Regions from separate parts of the Rhodosalinus sp. 5P4 genome, predicted to be linked through region 1. Evidence: riboswitches for the same ligand, from Rfam matches in the RefSeq annotation. Region 1 holds a riboswitch; each other region holds the start of a gene.
The links. A riboswitch is a leader RNA that binds a small molecule or an ion and turns the genes downstream of it on or off. The one in region 1 is predicted to bind cobalamin.

Region 2: linked by a shared signal. The riboswitch ahead of AB6A69_RS03495 (TonB-dependent receptor plug domain-containing protein) and the one ahead of AB6A69_RS15665 (MotA/TolQ/ExbB proton channel family protein) in region 1 are both predicted to bind cobalamin.
Region 3: linked by a shared signal. The riboswitch ahead of AB6A69_RS00215 (hypothetical protein) and the one ahead of AB6A69_RS15665 (MotA/TolQ/ExbB proton channel family protein) in region 1 are both predicted to bind cobalamin.

The regions. Positions count from the first base shown of each region.
Region 1 is NZ_JBGFSJ010000009.1:86,349-92,033, reverse strand. It holds partial or broken gene AB6A69_RS15690 (IS5 family transposase) at 1-923, shown strand, start outside; gene AB6A69_RS15685 (hypothetical protein) at 1,027-1,215, opposite strand; gene AB6A69_RS15680 (TonB family protein) at 1,291-2,358, opposite strand; gene AB6A69_RS15675 (ExbD/TolR family protein) at 2,355-2,738, opposite strand; gene AB6A69_RS15670 (ExbD/TolR family protein) at 2,744-3,121, opposite strand; gene AB6A69_RS15665 (MotA/TolQ/ExbB proton channel family protein) at 3,121-3,777, opposite strand; cobalamin riboswitch at 3,911-4,117, opposite strand; gene AB6A69_RS15660 (sulfotransferase family protein) at 4,220-5,002, shown strand; gene AB6A69_RS15655 (valine--tRNA ligase) at 5,007-5,685, opposite strand, start outside.
Region 2 is NZ_JBGFSJ010000002.1:121,426-127,110, reverse strand. It holds gene AB6A69_RS03510 (Rieske 2Fe-2S domain-containing protein) at 1-1,078, opposite strand, end outside; gene AB6A69_RS03505 (helix-turn-helix domain-containing protein) at 1,197-1,967, shown strand; gene AB6A69_RS03500 (hypothetical protein) at 1,964-2,317, opposite strand; cobalamin riboswitch at 2,505-2,725, shown strand; gene AB6A69_RS03495 (TonB-dependent receptor plug domain-containing protein) at 2,865-4,736, shown strand; gene AB6A69_RS03490 (ABC transporter substrate-binding protein) at 4,711-5,598, shown strand; gene AB6A69_RS03485 (FecCD family ABC transporter permease) at 5,595-5,685, shown strand, end outside.
Region 3 is NZ_JBGFSJ010000001.1:40,832-46,516, reverse strand. It holds gene AB6A69_RS00230 (cell division protein FtsL) at 1-87, opposite strand, end outside; gene rsmH (16S rRNA (cytosine(1402)-N(4))-methyltransferase RsmH) at 93-1,085, opposite strand; gene mraZ (division/cell wall cluster transcriptional repressor MraZ) at 1,089-1,607, opposite strand; gene AB6A69_RS00215 (hypothetical protein) at 2,721-3,005, opposite strand; cobalamin riboswitch at 3,157-3,360, opposite strand; gene AB6A69_RS00210 (ATP-dependent helicase) at 3,430-5,685, opposite strand, start outside.

The DNA.
Region 1 (5,685 bases):
AAATGGATTACAACCTGATGTTCCGCTGGTTTGTCGGCCTCGGGATCGACGATCCGGTCTGGGTCCCGACGGTCTTCACGAAGAACCGCGACCGGCTGCTGACGACGGACATGTCGCGAAAGGTGATGGCAGCGATCCTGGCGCATCGCGAGCTCGTGCCGCTTCTGTTGGACGAGCATTTCTCCGTCGATGGGACGCTCATCAAAGCTTGGGCATCGATGAAGAGTTTCCAGCCGAAGGCCGAGGCCACCCCGCCTGACGATGAGGGGCCGGGCGATCCGCCCGCCCCGGATACCACCCTTGAGCCCGCGCATTCCGAGACCCCAGCCGAGACCGACCCGATGCCCCGCAACAGCCGCTACCGCAATGCCGAGGTCGACTTCAGGGGCGAGAAGCGTTCCAATGCCACCCATGCCTCGACCACCGATCCGGATGCGCGCCTTTACAAGAAATCCCCCGACACGGGTGCGGTGCTTTGCTTAATGGGCCATGCGTTGATGGAGAACAGGCACGGGTTTGTCGTGCAGGGTGATTTGACCCAGGCCGACGGTCATGCCGAGCGGCGCGCGGCGCTGGACATGGTCCATCGCCATTCCCCCGGATCGACCCGGCGACTGACGCTGGGTGCCGACAAGGGGTATGACGCGGCTGGGTTCGTCTCCGACATGCGCCAAGCCTGCGTCACGCCCCATGTCGCCCAGAAATCGAGATATTCAGCGATCGACCGGCGCACGACCCGGCACGAGGGATATGCGCTGTCCCAGAAGCACCGAAAGAAGATCGAAGAGCCGTTCGGCTGAGCCAAGAAAGTCGGCGGCATGGCACAGACCGTGTATCGGGGCACTGAACGCGTCCGATCCCGCTTCATCCTGACCATGGCCGCCAACAACCTTGCCCGGCTACCGCGGTTGCTGGGGGCATGACGGGAAAGACGGACCAAGGTGCGAGCCACGGACGCGCCAACAGGCATGACCGTCAGTCGAACCGGCCATGATGACGGGACAGCGTTCCGGTTCGAGAACTATTTCAGCGACCTGCTAGACCGTTGGAACTTTCGCCGGCCCGGCACGCGTGGCTCGACGCCTTGCAAGTCGCCAGGCGCGAGGTGACGCGCTTGCCCGAGCGTTCCGTGACGGGATGGCTGAACTCCGCGGCCTCGATGTCCGCGCCGTGCCGGGCGATCACGAGTGCGCTCTGTGCCGAGAAGTCGGGCACGCGCCGTCCGCTGGTGGATCCTGGATCAGCACGACACCGCCCATGGCTGACGCCCGGCCCGGTCGCGCCGACGGCTCAGGGCGCGAAGCGCAGCGTCACGGTGAAGGGGTAGCTTTCGGAGGAGAGCCCGTTCGGGGCGCGGGGCAGGCGCGCGCGCTGGACCGCGGCCACCGCGGCCCGGTCGAGTTGCGCGTTGCCCGAGGAGCCCCGAACCGAAACCCCGGCGAGGCGGCCGGCGGGGGCCACCAGGATGGCGAGGCGCACGCGCCCCGCGGCGCGCGTGCCCGATGGGTAGCGTTTCTGGCGTTCGATCGCGGCGACGATCTGCCCGCCCCAGCGCGCCACGAGCTTCTGCCCCGACGCGCCCTGGGCGACCTGTTCCGTCGCGCGTGTCCGGCCCGCGCTTGCGCCGCCGCCCGCGCCTTCGGCCTGCTGGGACTGGGGCGCGGCGCCGCGGCCACCGGTCGGCGCTTCGGGCGGTGCGGGCCGCGCGGCAGGTGCGGGTGACGGCCGCGCGGCGCTGCGTGCGGGTGCGGTCTCCAGCGTTTCGGGTCTCGGTGCCGGGCGGCGGGACAGCCCGGGCGCATGTGGCGAGGACGGGATCGCCGCGCGGGTGTCCGGGCGGGGTGCGGCCTCGGCCGCGGGCCTTGCGGGCGCCGCGGCGGCCGCGCGCGGCGCCTCGGGGGCCTCGCGTCTCGGCAGCGCGGCGCCATGGCCGGTGTCGGGCGCGGGCCGGGGCAGGGCCGGGGCTTCGGCAAGCGGCGGCGCGGGGAGGTGGGCGACCGCGGCGGGCCGCTTCGGCGCGGGGCCGTCCGGCGCGGGCGGCGCGGCCGCCTGCGGGGCGGTCCGGGGCAGCGTCTCCGCCGCCGGCCCGGACGCGGTGTCGGGCCGGGGCAGGGCGGCGGAAAGCGGCGCCGGACGGTCGGGCGGGGATGGCATCGCCGCCTCGGTCTGGGCGGCGGGCGGGGCGCGCCAGGCCGTGACGAGGGCCGTTAGACCCGCGCCTCCCGCCTCGAGCGAGACCGTGGCCGCACCGCCCGCGCCGGCGGCGGGCGCCGCGCCGCCCGACCATTGCGCGAAGGCGCCCACGTGCAGCGCCAGCGCCACGCCCGTGAAGGCGGCGAATTCGAGCCCTCCCTTCATCGCGGCCGTACCGCCAGTTCGATCTCTGCCGCGCCCGTCTCTGCGAGACGCCGCAGCAGCGCGGCGAACTCCGCCGCCGGGAGCGTCGCGTCCGCACGAACGGTGAGCGGGCCGGCCCCGGCGTCGCGCGCGGCGAGCGCCTCCCACGCCGCCACGCCGTCCGCGCCGCCGAAGGCCACCCGCCCGGCCGCCGAGACGTGCAGGACCGCGCCGGCCTCGGCGCCCGTCTCCGCGCCCGCCTGGGGCGGGGTCACGTCGAAGGGGGCGGGCGGGGCGATCTCGGCCGTCATCAGGAAGAAGATGAGCAGCAGGAAGACGACGTTGATCATCGGCACGATGGCCTCGGGACGGGTGCGCGCAGGGGGGCGGGGAAACTCCATCGCGTCTACTCCACCAGCAGGAGTTGGCTGTGTCCCGCGGCGCGGAGCGTCTCGGCCACGTCGGCGAGGCGCTGCAGGTCCGCGCCCGCGACCGGGCGCAGGACCAGCGGGTCGGCCGGCGTCTCGGTCAGCGGGGCGAGGGCGGCGGCAAGGCCGGTCTCGTCCACGGCGCGGCCGTTGAGCGTGACGCGGTCGGGGAAGATCTCCACCAGCCGGGGCGGGCCGCTCCAGCCCGCGCCCCCGCCTGCCGTGGCGAGGGGCAGCGCGGCGTCGCGCCCGAACTGCGCCACCAGCATGAAGAAGACCAGAAGCAGGAACACCACGTCGATCATCGGCGTCAGGCTCGGGCGGCGGCGCGGACGGGCGGCGGCGAAATCGAACATCAGGCCGCCTCCGCCGCGCGGGGGGGCAGGTGCGTGAAGACGCGGGTGGCCAGATCTTCCATCTCGCCCTGGACCGCCTCGGCCACGCTCTCGAACCAGGTGAGCGCGGCGGCGGCGGGGATCGCCACCGCCATGCCGGCGGCGGTCGTCAGGAGCGCCTCCCAGATCCCGCCCGCGAGGACCGAGGGGTCGGCCCGCGCGCCGCTGGCCTGAAGCGCCTGGAAGGCGTCGATCATGCCGAGGACGGTGCCCAGAAGCCCGATCAGCGGTGCGATGGTGGCGATGAGTTCGAGCGCGCGCAGCCCTTCCCGGAGCCGGGCGAGTTCGGCCCGCGCGATGCGCGTCGTCTCTTCGCGGGCGGCGGGCTCGGCCATGGCCGGATCCTCCGCCGCGCCCATGGCGGCGGCCGCGAGCCGGGCGCGCACGCCGCTGCCGCGCGCGGCCTCGGCGCGGGCCTGCGCCGCGCGGCCTTCGGTCCAGAGCGCCACGGCGGCGCGCGCCCGCGCCCCGCCCCAGGCGCCGAGCCGGGCCAGCCGCCAGAGTTTCCAGAGAATGAGCGCCAGGGTGAGGACCGAAAGCGCCGCGATGACCCAGAGCGCCGGGCCGCCACGGGCGAGGAACTCGCCGATCCCGCCGAACGCCGCGTTGCCCGCCATGCGCCTCTCCTCCCGCCGCCGGGCCGGGCCCGGTCTGCGCTTCGTGTCTTGTCCGGGAAGGGGCGGCCTGCCCGGACCGGTGATCGGGTTCACCACGCCGGAAGGCTCCGTCGCCCCGGCGCGCCCCGCGCCCGGACAGGGTGATCGCTCCGGCAGGTCTCCTGACTCGCGGGTCGCTGCTCGGCCGGGCCTTCCCGCGGGCCGCGCCCGCAGTGGCATCTTCCGGCTCCGCTCGCCGCTTACAGTTGCGGGGGCAGTCGCGGGTTTGGCCCTCAGGCCGCACCGCGTTCCCATTTTCACCGGGCGCGCGAACGCCCGGACCGGAGCACCCCGACCCTTACGCCGAATCGCGCTTTCGGAAAAGCAGAACCTCGTGCGTGCCACGCAGTTGCACGCCGCCCTGCGGGGCTGTACCCGTGCCGGGAGTGGGGAAGATCCGCCTATGCTGGAGCGCCGGAGCGCGAAGATACGTCTGACGAGGGCGTTCCAGGGACAAGCGCAGCGTCTCTACCCGTTCTTCCGGCAGCACACCTATCGCGGACCGCTTCTGCCTTCGGAGGTCGAGAGTCGGGTCGCCGTTTCGCTGCGGGACGGGTTTCTTTACAACCGGATCCCCAAGACCGCGAACTCGCTCATGACCTGGATGCTCGCCAGGGCCTCGGCAGACGCCGCGGGCGAGCCTGCGCCCGAACGGCCGAAGAGCTATTTCCCGACGCCGCGGCGACTGTCATCGGGCGAGGCCGCCCGTGTCGAGCACGAGATCTTCAAGTTCGCGATCGTGCGGAACCCCTATTCGCGCACGCTTTCGGCGTATCTGGACAAGATCGCCGCGGGAAAACAGCAGGCGCGCACCTTCGAGAAATGGCGCGGCGCCCCGGTTCAGCGGGAAGAACCGAGCTTCGGCGAGTTCTGTCGCTATCTGGACGCGGTCGGGCTGCGGGACGACGTGCACTGGGTGCCGCAGACGGAGCTGCTTTGCGAGGTGCCGGGCTGGTTCGACCGGATCTACCGGCAGGAAAGGCTGGGCGAGGCCGCCGAGGAAATCATGGGGCGGATCTTCGGCGTGGCGCCGGAGTTCCCGGCGCGGGTGGGGCCGCGCCCGACCGGGGCGTCGAAGCTCATCGCCCGCCACTACGACGACGAGACGCGCCGGATCGTGGCGCGGCTCTTTGCGGCGGATTTCGATGCCCTGGGCTACGCCCCGGATCTTCCGGGCGCGGCCTGATCCGTCAGCCGATCTCGGCCAGACGTTCGAGCGCCGCGCGCAGGCGCTGCGCCTCGTCCTCTTTCAGGGCGAGGGTCGCGCGGGTTTCGTCCACCACCTCCTCGGGGGCGCTTTCGACGAATTTCGGGTTGGAAAGCCGCCCCGAAAGCCCGCCCATCTCCTTCTCGAGCTTGCCGAGCGTCTTCTCGAGCCGCGCCTTCTCCTCGGCGACGTCGATGACGCCGGCGAGCGGCAGGCCGAGGCTCGCGCCCTCCACGGCCACGGTGACCGTGCCCTTCGGGAAGCCGTCGACCTCCTCGAGGCTCTCGATCCGGGCGAGCCGCTTGATCAGCGCCTCGTTCCGGCCCCAGGCGGCGCGGCCGGTCTCGCCGATCTCGGTGGCGAGCATCGGCACGTAGAGCCCCGCGGGGACGTGCATCTGCGCCCGCGCGCTGCGCACCTCCTCGATGACGGAGACGACCCAGCCCATCTCCCGGTCGGCGGCCTCGTCCGCAAGCTCCGCGGCGGTGTAGCCGGGCCAGTCGGCGTGAACGAGCATCTTCGACCGCTCGGCCAGCGTGCCCCAGAGCTCCTCGGTGAGGAAGGGCATGATCGGATGCAGAAGGATGAGGCACTGGTCGATCACCCAGGCCATCACCGCCTGCGTCTCGGCCCGAAGCTCCTCGTCCTCGCCCTGCAGGAGC
Region 2 (5,685 bases), on a different contig from region 1:
CCTGCGTGCGATCCTGGATCGCACCCATGCTCTCCACCGCCCACTGGTCGTGCACGTTGATGTCGAGCCCCATGCCCGTGTAGGTCTCGCGCACCTGCTCCTCGGGGTCGTAGCCGTAATTGTTGCGCCGGTTCTTGAGCGGCGCGTAATCGGGTAGCCGGTGCTCCTTCAGGCGCTGCTCGCGCATCAGTTCCCGGTTCACCGGGTCCGTGTAGCTGGTGAACATCGAGAACCAGTAGCAGTGGGTGTCATCCACCGGAACGTGCCACTGGGTGATGGTCATCTCGTTCGAGATCGGGATGCAGATCGCCTCGGGGAAGACCTGGTTGGTCACGCGGACATGGCTGCGCCCGTCCTCCATGTGCCGCAGTGCGACAAGGCGCAGGCCGTGATCGGTCTCCTCGACCCTGATCTCGGGGCGCGGATACTCCCGCAGAAGCTGCGTCATCGGCATGTCGGTCTGCCCTGCCCGGTCGCGGAACTGCTTGCCATAGCTCTCGGCCGGGTCCTCGTCCTGGAGGAAGCGGTGCAGGAAGGAGGCGTGCACCGGGTCGATGCCCACCTCCATCGCCTGCAGCCAGTTGCACTCCCACAGGCCCTTGAAGGCGAAGACGTGGCTTTCGGGCGCGCGGAAGCAGTCGAGATCGGGGAAGGCCGGCGGCTCGCCCGGCCCCATGTAGGCCCAGACGATCCCGTTCTTCTCGACCACCGGGTAGGCGGTGGTGCGGATGTTCCCGGCAAGCGGCGAGCCCTCGGGCTCGCCCGGCGTCTCCACGCACTGGCCGGTCCGGTCGAAATGCCAGCCGTGGAACGGGCAGCGCAGGCCGCCGTCCTCGCGCCGGCCGTAGCAGAGGTCGGCGCCGCGGTGCGGGCAATGCCGCCCGATGAGCCCGAGTTCGCCGGACGTGTCGCGGAACAGCACGAGATCCTCGCCCATCAGCCGCACGGGAATCACCGGGCGCGGCCCGGACAACTCTTCCGAAAGCGCGGCGGGCTGCCAGTAGAGGCGCAGGACAGCCCCTGCGCCGGTACCCTGCTCCACGCGCGTGATCCTGTCGTTGAGTTCCTGGCTGATCATCCGGGCCTCCTTGCCAAGCGTGAATTGGCATTTGCGCGAAAATCGCACTGGCGATACATTATCGGAATGTTGAGTCAGCCGCGCGGGACTGTCAAGCGCGCGAGGGAGGGTCGCGGCGATGGCCGGAACCACAGAGATCTCCACCTCGGACACGTCGCTCACCTTCGCCAAGGGGCTGTGCGTGCTGAAATGCTTCGACGCCGACGCGCAGCAGCTCACCATCCCCGAGATCGCCCGGCGCTGCGGCATCGACCGCGCGGTGGCGCGCCGGCTCGTGCTCACGCTGGTGCGGCTGGGCTATGTCCGGCAGACCGGGCGCAGCTATTCCCTGTCGCCGCGCATTCTCGTCCTGGCGGGCGGGTTCCTGCAGGGGCGCCGCTTCGGCCTTGCGATCCAGCCGGTGCTCGAGGGATTCGCCGCGCAGTGCGGGCAGCCGCTTTCCATGGCGATGCGCGACGGGGAAGACGCGATCTTCCTTGCCCACACGGGCGGCGACGGGCTGGCGCCGCGGCTGGGCTTCACCGTGGGCAGCCGGCTGCCGCTTCTCGCCACCGCGATGGGCCGCGCCCTCGTCGTGCAGGAACCGCCCGAGCGCCGCGCGCAGCTGGTGGCCGAGGCACCGGTCGCGGCCTGGACCGAGAAGACCATCACCGACCGCGCCGCCGTGATGCGCCTCATCGAGGGGGCCGCGCCCAGCGGGATCATGCACTGCGACGGCGAGTTCGAGCCGGGCGTCACCGCCACGGCGATCGGGTTTCGCTGCTCGGGCGGGGAAATCGCCGCGGTCGGCCACTCCGCGGAAGGGTCCTTTTACGAGATGCCGGGATTCCGGCCGCGGATCGAGGCCACGCTGCAGCGTTGCGCCTCGGCGCTCCGGGGGCTTCTCTAGCCGTCCTGCAGGCGCGGCATGTAGGTCGGCTGCAACGCGCCGAGCGCCTCGCGCACCTCGGGGGACGGATCGCCATAGACCGTCATGCGCAACGGACGCACCAGCGCAAACAGCGGGCGCGCGAAACGCCGCGTGAACCCCTGCAAATGCTCGACCACGGCGGTATCGTTCGAAAAGCCCATCAGCAGATGCAGCCGTTCGCCATCCTCCGAAAGATGGACATCGCATTGCAGCGTGCCCGCCTCCTCCTCCCGGGCCTGGTAAAGCAGGTCCTGCGCGATCGCGGCCAGATCGTCGTCCGGCGCGCCGCGCAGTTCGGTCTCGAGCACCCAGCGCAGGTAAAGCGTCATTGCGCACCCCTCCCGCGCCGCGACGGTGCAGCTCGCTTCGGCATCATCCTCGTCATCACCAGGCCCCGAGTTTCCAGTCGGGGCGAGGCATAAGACAGAATCGCTGCCGCGCTAAGCCGAAAAGCGACAGCGCGGCGCCGTGGCCGCCGCCGGGTCGAACGCGCTTGACAACCGCGCCGGGCGGCGGGCACCTTCGCCCTGCTTCGGTTCCGGCGTTTCGGCGTCGGATGAAAAGGGAACGCAGTGAGAACCCGGCTTCGCGCCGGCCCGAATCTGCGGCTGCCCCCGCAACTGTGAGCGGAGAGCGAAGCCGGAACATGCCACTGCGGCGCCTAGGGGCGCGGCGGGAAGGCCCGGCCAAGCGACGACCCGCAAGCCAGGAGACCTGCCGAGGCGATCACCCTGTCCTGGCGCGGGGCGCGCCACGGGCAACGGACCCTTCCGTCGAGGTGACAATCGTTTCGTCGTCCGCGAGGGGCCGGTCATGCCGTCCGTCGCGGGCATTCACCGGCCGTCGGCCCCCGGGCCGCCATGAAGGGACAGATCCATGACCCGCCTTCCACTCTCCGCATCCGCCGCCGTCGCGGCGCTTCTTTCCGCCTCCCAGGCCCTGGCCCAGGAAAGCTTCGATCTTGGGGAGATCGTCGTTTCCGGCGCGCTCGTCCCGCAAGAGGTCAACCGCACCGGCGCCATCGTCGACGTCCTCGACGAAGAGGCGCTCGACGAGGCGCCGCTGACGCTCGAGCGCACGCTCGATCGCATTCCCGGCGTGTCCTTTTCCTCCAACGGCGGCCTCGGCAGCGCCAGCACCGTGCGGATTCGCGGCCTCGGCAGCGCCTATGTCGGCGTGCGCATCGACGGCATCGACGTGAGCGACCCGTCGGCGGTTCAGCTCGGCTTCGACTTCGGCGGCCTGACCAGCGCGGGCCTGCAACGCGTCGAGGTGGTGAGGGGCTCGCAATCGGCGCTTTACGGCTCCGAGGCGATCGCGGGCGTGGTGGACGTGACCACCTTCCGCGCGAGCGAGCCCGGCACCTTCGTCAAGGGCTTCGCCGAGGGCGGCAGTTTCGGCACGGCGCGGGGCTCGGTCGGGGTGGCGACCCGCGGCGAGCGCGGCGCGCTCGCCTTCAACCTCGCGCGCACCGAGACCGACGGTATCTCGGCCCGCGCGGGCGATTCGGAGGACGACGGCTACGAGGAGACGTTCATGTCGCTCTCGGGCGATTACGAGGTGGGCGAGGGTGTCGTGCTCGGGTTTTCCGCCTTCCACCGTGACGCCGAGGCGGAAATCGACAACTTGGTCTTTGACGCCAGCTTCAATCCCATCGTGGACGCCAATGGCAGATATGTCGTTGACCCCATAGGCACGAATCTCTTGGAGCAGACCGGCGCGCGCGTCTTCGCGGAAATCGCGGCCTTCGGTGTGGATCACACCTTCAGCTATTCGACCTTCCGCTCGGAACGCCGCGACCCGGGCGGCGTGATCAAAGCGTTCGACGGCGACCGCGACCAGCTTTCCTATCTCGGCACGACGGAGCTGTCGGGCGGGACCACGCTCAGCTTCGGGCTCGACCGCACCGAGGAGGAGTACGAGACCGATTTCGACGCGGGCTCTTCGGTGACGACCTCGGCGCTGGCCGAGGCGATCTTCCGTCCGCGGGACGACCTCGATGTCGCGGTTTCGCTGCGCTACGACGACAACGACGATTTCGGCGGCAATACCTCCGGGCGCGTCGCGCTCGCCTGGCGCGCGCGGCCGGACACGACGGTCCGCGCCGTGGTCGGCACCGGCTTTCGCGCGCCGTCGCTCTTCGAGCGGTTCAGCGCCGCGGGTGATCCGACCCTGAAGGTCGAGAAAAGCCGCAGCGTGGAGCTTGGCGTCGAGCGGCGCTTCGGCGAGGAGAGCTTCGTGCAGGCGACGGCCTTCTACGCCGAGATCGACGACCTGATCGGCTTCGACGGCGCCGCCACGGCCTGCGGCAGCGGCTTCGGATGCTACAACCAGGTTCCCGGCACCACGGTCAGCAAGGGGCTGGAGATCGAGGGGCGCTACGCCCACACCGACCGCGTGGCCGTCTTCGGCGCCTATACCCTGACGGACGCGGAAACCGACGGCACGCGGCTCGCGCTCGTGCCGCGCCACGACCTCACCCTCGGGGTGGACGTCGATTTCACCGACCGCCTTCGCGGCACCTTCGACGTGCAGCGCGTGGCCGACGTGGAGCCCAGCGCCTTCGCGCCGCCGAACAACGACGTGAGCGACTACACGCTGGCCAACCTGGGCTTTTCCTACGCGGTGACCGACACGGCGGAGGCCTATCTGCGCGTCGAGAACCTCTTCGACGAGGATTACGAGACGGTGGGCGGCTACAACATGCCGGGCCGGGGGATCTATGTCGGGCTGCGCGCGTCGTTCTGATCGGCGGCTCCGGCGCGCCGCGGCGGCGCTCGGGCTCTGGCTCGGGCTGTCCGTCGCGGCGGCGGGCCCGGGCGGCGCGGACGAGGCGCCGCCCGCCCGCGTCGTCTCGATCAACCTCTGCACCGACCAGCTCGCCATGATGCTCGCGGCGCCGGGGCAGCTCCACTCGGTGACGAACCTCGCCACCGATCCGCGCGTCTCCGCCATGGCCGAAGAGGCGGCCGCCTTCCCTTCGAACCGCGGCGCCGCGGAGGACATCTACCTCATGCGGCCCGACCTCGTGCTCGCCGGGCGCTACACGGCCCAGCCCACGGTCGCCATGCTTCGCCGCCTCGGGATTCCGGTCGTCGTGTTCGATCCCGCGCTCTCTCTCGACGACGTGCGGACCCGGATGGTCGAGATGGGCGCGGCGCTGGGACAGGAAGAGGCCGCCGCGCGCGCGGTCGCAATCTTCGACGCGCGCCGCGCCGCGCTGCGCGAGTCCGTTTCGCGCAGGCCAAGCGCGGCGCTCTACTACGCCAACGGCTACACGGCGGGCGACCGCTCGCTGGCCGGCGAGATCCTCGCCGCCGCCGGCTTCGAAAACGTTGCCGAGGCGGCCGGCCTCTCGGCGGGCGGGCGGATGCCGCTCGAGGTGCTGGCGCTGGCCGCGCCCGAGGCCGTCGTGACCGCCCGGCCCTATCCCGGCGCCTCGCGCGCCGAGGATATCCTCGACCATCCGGTGGTGCGCGCCCTGCGCGAGGGCCGTGCCGCGGGCGCCTTCGCCGACCGCGACTGGATCTGCGGCACGCCGCATGTGCTGGCGGCCATCGAGTCGCTGGCCGAGCTGCGCCGCACCCTGCCGCCGGAGGGGCCGGAGTGACGCGCCTCGCGCTTCTTCTCGGTGCGCTCGTCGCGGCCCTCTTTCTGGGCTCGCTCACCATCGGGCCGGCGGGCGTGGGCGCGGGCG
Region 3 (5,685 bases), on a different contig from region 1:
CTGCTGGGTGCGATAGTTCTGGTGGTAGGCCCAGAAGGCGAGTCCGATCACGGTGCACGCGGTGGTCACGAAAAGCAGGGTGCGCATCTGGTCTATCCTTTCACGACCGGCATGCCGATCCGGGCGGGATCGGGGGCGCCCGCGGGCGCATCGGTGCGGCGCGCCACCCGAAGCCGGGCCGAACGCGCGCGGGGGTTGCGGGCAAGCTCCTCCGCGTCGGGGCCGACCGCCTTGCGCGTGAGGATCTCGAAGCGCGCACGCTCGGGGGTGCCCGCCGGCGCGAAACGATTGGCCGCGCCGGTGGAGCCCGCCCGCGCCTGGAAAAAGCGCTTCACCATCCGGTCCTCGATGGAATGGAAGGTCACCACGGCGAGCGCGCCGCCGGGCGCAAGCGCGCGCTCGGCGGCGACGAGACCTTGGAACAGCTCCCCGAACTCGTCGTTCACGGCGATCCTGAGCGCCTGGAAACTGCGGGTGGCGGGGTGCGCCTGCCCCGGCTTCGCCCGCGGAAGGCAGGATTCGACGACGCGGGCGAGATCGAGCGTCGTCTCGATCGGCGCCTCGGCGCGCGCACGCAGGATGGCGCGGGCGATGCGCCGGCTCGCGCGCTCCTCGCCGTAGAGAAAGAGGATGTCGGCCAGCTCCCTCTCGGAGGCGGCGTTCACGATATCGGCCGCGGTCGGGCCCTCCCGCCCCATGCGCATGTCGAGCGGCCCCTCCTTCTGGAAGGAAAAGCCGCGCTCGGCGCGGTCGAGCTGCATCGACGAGACGCCAAGGTCGAGCACCACGCCGGCGAGGTCGCTGCCGTAATCATCGAGCCTCGAGAAGACGTCCTCGACCATCTCCAGACGGTCGCCATAGGCGCCGGCCCATCCCGCCGCGAGTTCGAAGGCGAGCGGATCGCGATCCATCGCGACGACCTTGTCCGCGCCCGCCTCCAGCAGCGCGCGGGCATAGCCGCCCGCACCGAAGGTGCCGTCGAGCCAGACGCCGCGCACCGGCGCCACGAGATCGAGAAGCGGGCCGAGCAGGACCGGAACATGGGGCGGCGCGGAGCTCGGGGCGGACGCGGCCGGGCAGGTCATGGCCTACGCCCCCGCCGGGCCGCCGGGCTGCGGATCGTCCAGCAGCATCAGCGGGTCGAAATCCTCGGGCAGCTCGTCGAGCCAGGCTTCGGTCCGCGCCAGCTCTTCGGCGTCGTAGGTCTCGGGCTTCCAGATCTGGAACGTGTCGCCGGCGGCGATGAAGAACGCCTCGCCCTCGAGCCCGATCTTCTGGCGCAGCTTCGCCGGCAGGACGAGGCGGCCGGTCTCGTCCACGTTGGTGGGATAGCTCTGGCCGTGGAAGAGGCGTTGCAGCATCTTGCGCTGCATCGAGCCGCGCGGCATCGCGTCGATCTTCTCGTCGACCTCGGCGATCGCCTCCATGGTGTAGCATTCGAGGTAATTGCGGCGGTGGTCGCCGTAGACGATCACCAGTTCGGGGTTGAGCCCATCGGTCCAGTTCGGGTCGGCGGCCTCGAGCACGCGGCGGAACGAGGCCGGGATCGACACCCGGCCCTTCCCGTCCACCTTGTTGCGGCTCTCGCCTCTGAACCTGCGGCCCACTGTCCCTACCGCCCTTTCAACCTTCGCCCCCGAAGGCCCGGCGCCTTACGAAAACGGCGGATCGAGCTGCTGCCAAAGCCCGATCCGCCGCCCTCGTCCCGTCGCCGGGGTGTCCGGTTGCGCGCGCCACCTGGGGGGATGTCTGCTCGCCCGCGCACCGGATCTCTCTTTCACGATGAAAGCGGGGTGCCTGTATGAAACCTGACTTTTTATGGGAGCCTTGTTCGGGGTTCTTTTCCGCCCCTTCGTCCCGTCCCTCATCGTGAGAAAAGGGATGCCATGGGAATTCATGGAAATCAACAAGTTTTTGTGGGACGACAGGCAACCGCAGACGTGTCAGCGCCTTGCATGAGCGGCTTTTGCCATGCTCCCGCGGGACTGAAATACAATATATATGACCGTCTCTGAAAACTGCTCCATATATGGTGCGAATTTCCGGACTCCCTTTTTGGCCCATGATTTCCCACCCGTATCCAGAAAACTGTCGCGTCGCCGAAGATCCGTCGCCCGGCCCGGGCGAATCGCTCGCCGGGCGCGAGTCGGGCGTTCCGGCATTCCGCCGGATGCCATCGACGGGAAATGAGCGGGCGTCGCCGTGCACAGGCCGCCCATCTTCCAGGCAAGCCCGGGCGCAGCGTGGGCAGGCGAGCCCAAGCGTTCACGAAGCGCACAAGGAACGGGCAGAGCTGCCCGGAAAAGGTCAGTATGTCATATGCATTTGCCGCATAGCAGCATTGAGCCGCCGGCTATTGTGCAAGCGCAGCATAAACGTATCTTTGGAAGGAACGCGGCGCAGGCTGACGCCAACACGCAAGGCAGGCGCCCGCAGACATACGGATCAGGAAACCCTCTCCTCCTCCCTGGGTTTTCTGAAAACTGGCGGCGGCATCTCTCCTCCTCCCCGATGCCGCCGCACCTTATACGACGCAGCCCGTCGCCCTCGGGTGCGGGATGCGGACACAGGATCGAAGCGCCCCCTCTCCTCCTCCCTGGGGCCTTCGAAATCGAAACGGCGGCGCCTTCCTCCTCCTCCCGGGCGTCGCCGTTTCTCTTTCCCAAGCTTCGAAAAACGGGATGTCCCGTGATTTCCCGTCGCGGCGCGGCGCCTGCGCGTCAGTGCAGCGCGCGACGGCGTCCGCGCGCCCCGCCCCGGCGAGTCGCGCCCACGACGCTCGGCCGCGTCGCCTGTTCCAGAAACTCCAGGAAGGCCGCCGCGGCGGCGCTGGGCGCCTCGGGCGGGTCGAGCCCGTCGAGCGCCCGGCTCGCCGCCTGCTGCGGGCTGGCGTCCGGCGGCAGGGCAAAAACCCATTCGAGGAACCCGAGCCGCGCGGCCTGCTCGGCCGCGTCGCCCTCTCGCGAGAGCCTTTGCAGCCCGTCCATGATCGCCAGCGCCGTCATTTGCGCCCTGCCCGCCGGCCTGCGCGGCCCGTCCGGTCAACCATCTCTCATCTCCCGGGCCGCGCCCCGCGGCCATTGGAGCGGATGACTGGAAGAGCGGGACAGCACCGCGGCGGCGCCGCACGACGTCCCCGCCCACACCGCCACCCGCGGTTCGACGTCATGCCAGGGCTGGTTTCCGGGCTCGGGGCGGGTGGGGCCGGTGGCCCCGCGCCAGGCGCCTTCCCGGGAGCGGTCCCAGTGGCATTGCCTGTCGCATCCCGCCCTCACCGTTGCGGGGGCAGCGCCGGGGTCTCACCGGCTTCCCAATTCTCCGCGACGCACGCGCCGCGGCACCCTGACACGACCGAGCGTAGCCGATTCCCCGTCAGGCGAAAGCGATTTTCACGCCCGGCCGGACGTTGCGCCGGTCGCGCGGATTGGCTCAGAACGGGACGTCGTCGGCGCCGGTGACGTAGCGGGCGACCACTTTCTTGTCGCCCGCCTTCTCGAAGGCGACCTCGAGCTTGTCGCCCTCGATGCCCTTGATTGTCCCGTAGCCGAACTTCTGGTGGAAAACGCGATCACCCACGCTGTGGGCGCTGACCGCTTCGAGGTCGATCACCTGCCCGCGCGTCTCGCGCGGCTGGCTGACCGGGCGCGCGCCGGCGCGCTCCTGCATCCGGCGCCAGCCGGGAGAGTTGTAGGCGTTGGCCTCGGCCGCGCGGCGCTCGATGCCCGCCGTGGCCGCGGCACCGTAGCCGCCCCCGTAAAGCCCCGGCGGCGTCAGAACCTCGACATGCTCCTCCGGCAGCTCGTCGATGAAGCGCGAGGGCATCTGCGACTGCCACTGGCCGAAGACGCGCCGGTTGCCGGCGAAGGAAATCGTGCAGAGCTCGCCCGCGCGGGTGATGCCGACATAGGCGAGGCGGCGTTCCTCCTCGAGGCCCTTGAGGCCCTGCTCGTCCATGGACCGCTGCGAGGGGAAAAGCCCGTCCTCCCAGCCCGGCAGGAAGACGGCCGGGAACTCCAGCCCCTTGGCGGCATGCAGCGTCATCACCGAGACCTTCTCGCCCTCGGCGCCCGCCTCGTTGTCCATGATGAGGCTCACATGCTCCAGGAAGCCGGTGAGGTTCTCGAACTCCTCGAGCGCCTTGACGAGTTCCTTGAGGTTGTCGAGACGCCCCGGCGCCTCGGGCGTCTTGTCCTTCTGCCACATGCCCGTGTAGCCCGACTCGTCGAGAACGATTTCCGCAAGCTCGACGTGGCTGAGGCCGGGATCGCCCGCCATCCGGCCCCACCTGTCGAGCCCGTCGAGAAGCTTCGCAAGCTCCGCCGCGCCCTTGCCCGAGAGCCCCTTCTCGGCCAGCAGCGCCCGCGCGCCCTCCAGAAGGCTCACGCCCCGGGCCCGCGCCGCGGCGCGGATCTTCTGCTGGGCCTTGTCGCCGAGCCCGCGCTTGGGCGTGTTCACGATCCGCTCGAAGGCCAGATCGTCCGCGGGCGAGACGACGAGCCGGAAATAGGCCATCGCGTCGCGGATCTCCATCCGCTCGTAGAAGCGCGGCCCGCCGATCACGCGGTAGGGCAGGCCGATGGTCAGGAACCGGTCCTCGAAGGCGCGCATCTGGTGGGAGGCGCGCACGAGGATCGCGATCTCGTCGAGCGAGAAGGGCCGCATCCCCCGCGTGCCGCCCTGCATCGCCTCGATCTCCTCGCCGATCCAGCGCGCCTCCTCCTCGCCGTCCCAGTGCCCGATGAGGCGGACCTTCTCGCCCGCCTCGGCCTCGGTCCAGAGCGTCTTGCCGAGCCGCCCCTCGTTGGCGGCGATCACGCCCGACGCGGCGGCGAGAATATGCGGGGTCGAGCGGTAGTTCTGCTCCAGCCGGACGACCTTCGCGCCGGGGAAATCCGTCTCGAAGCGCAGGATGTTGCCCACCTCCGCACCGCGCCAGCCATAGATCGACTGGTCGTCGTCGCCCACGCAGCAGATGTTGTGGTGACCGCCGGCCAGTAGCCGCAGCCAGAGATACTGCGCGACGTTGGTGTCCTGGTACTCGTCCACGAGGATGTAGCGGAACCAGCGGCGGTATCGCTCGAGCACGTCGTCATGGGTCTGGAAGATGGTGACGACATGGAGAAGCAGGTCGCCGAAATCGACCGCGTTCAGCTCCTTCAGGCGGGCCTGGTACTGAGCGTAGAGCTCGACGCCGCGGCGATTGTAGGCACCGGCCTCCGAGGCGGGCACGCGCTCGGGCGTCCAGGCGCGGTTCTTCCAGTGATCGATGATCCCGGCGAGCTGGCGCGCGGGCCAGCGCTTCTCGTCGATCCCCTCGGCCGCGACGAGCTGCTTGAGGAGGCGAAGCTGGTCGTCGGTGTCGAGGATCGTGAACGACGGCTTGAGCCCCGCAAGCTCCGCATGGCGGCGCAGCAGCTTGACGCAGATCGCGTGGAAGGTGCCGAGCCAGGGCACCCCCTCCACCGCGTGGCCGAGAAGGCGCGCCACGCGGTCCTTCATCTCGCGCGCGGCCTTGTTGGTGAAGGTCACGGCCAGGATCTCGTCCGGGCGCGCGCGGCCGGTGTTGAGAAGATGCGCGATGCGCGTGGTCAACGCCTTGGTCTTGCCCGTGCCCGCGCCCGCCAGCATCAGCACGGGCCCGTCGAGCGCCTCCACCGCGGCGCGCTGCGCGGCGTTCAGCTCGTG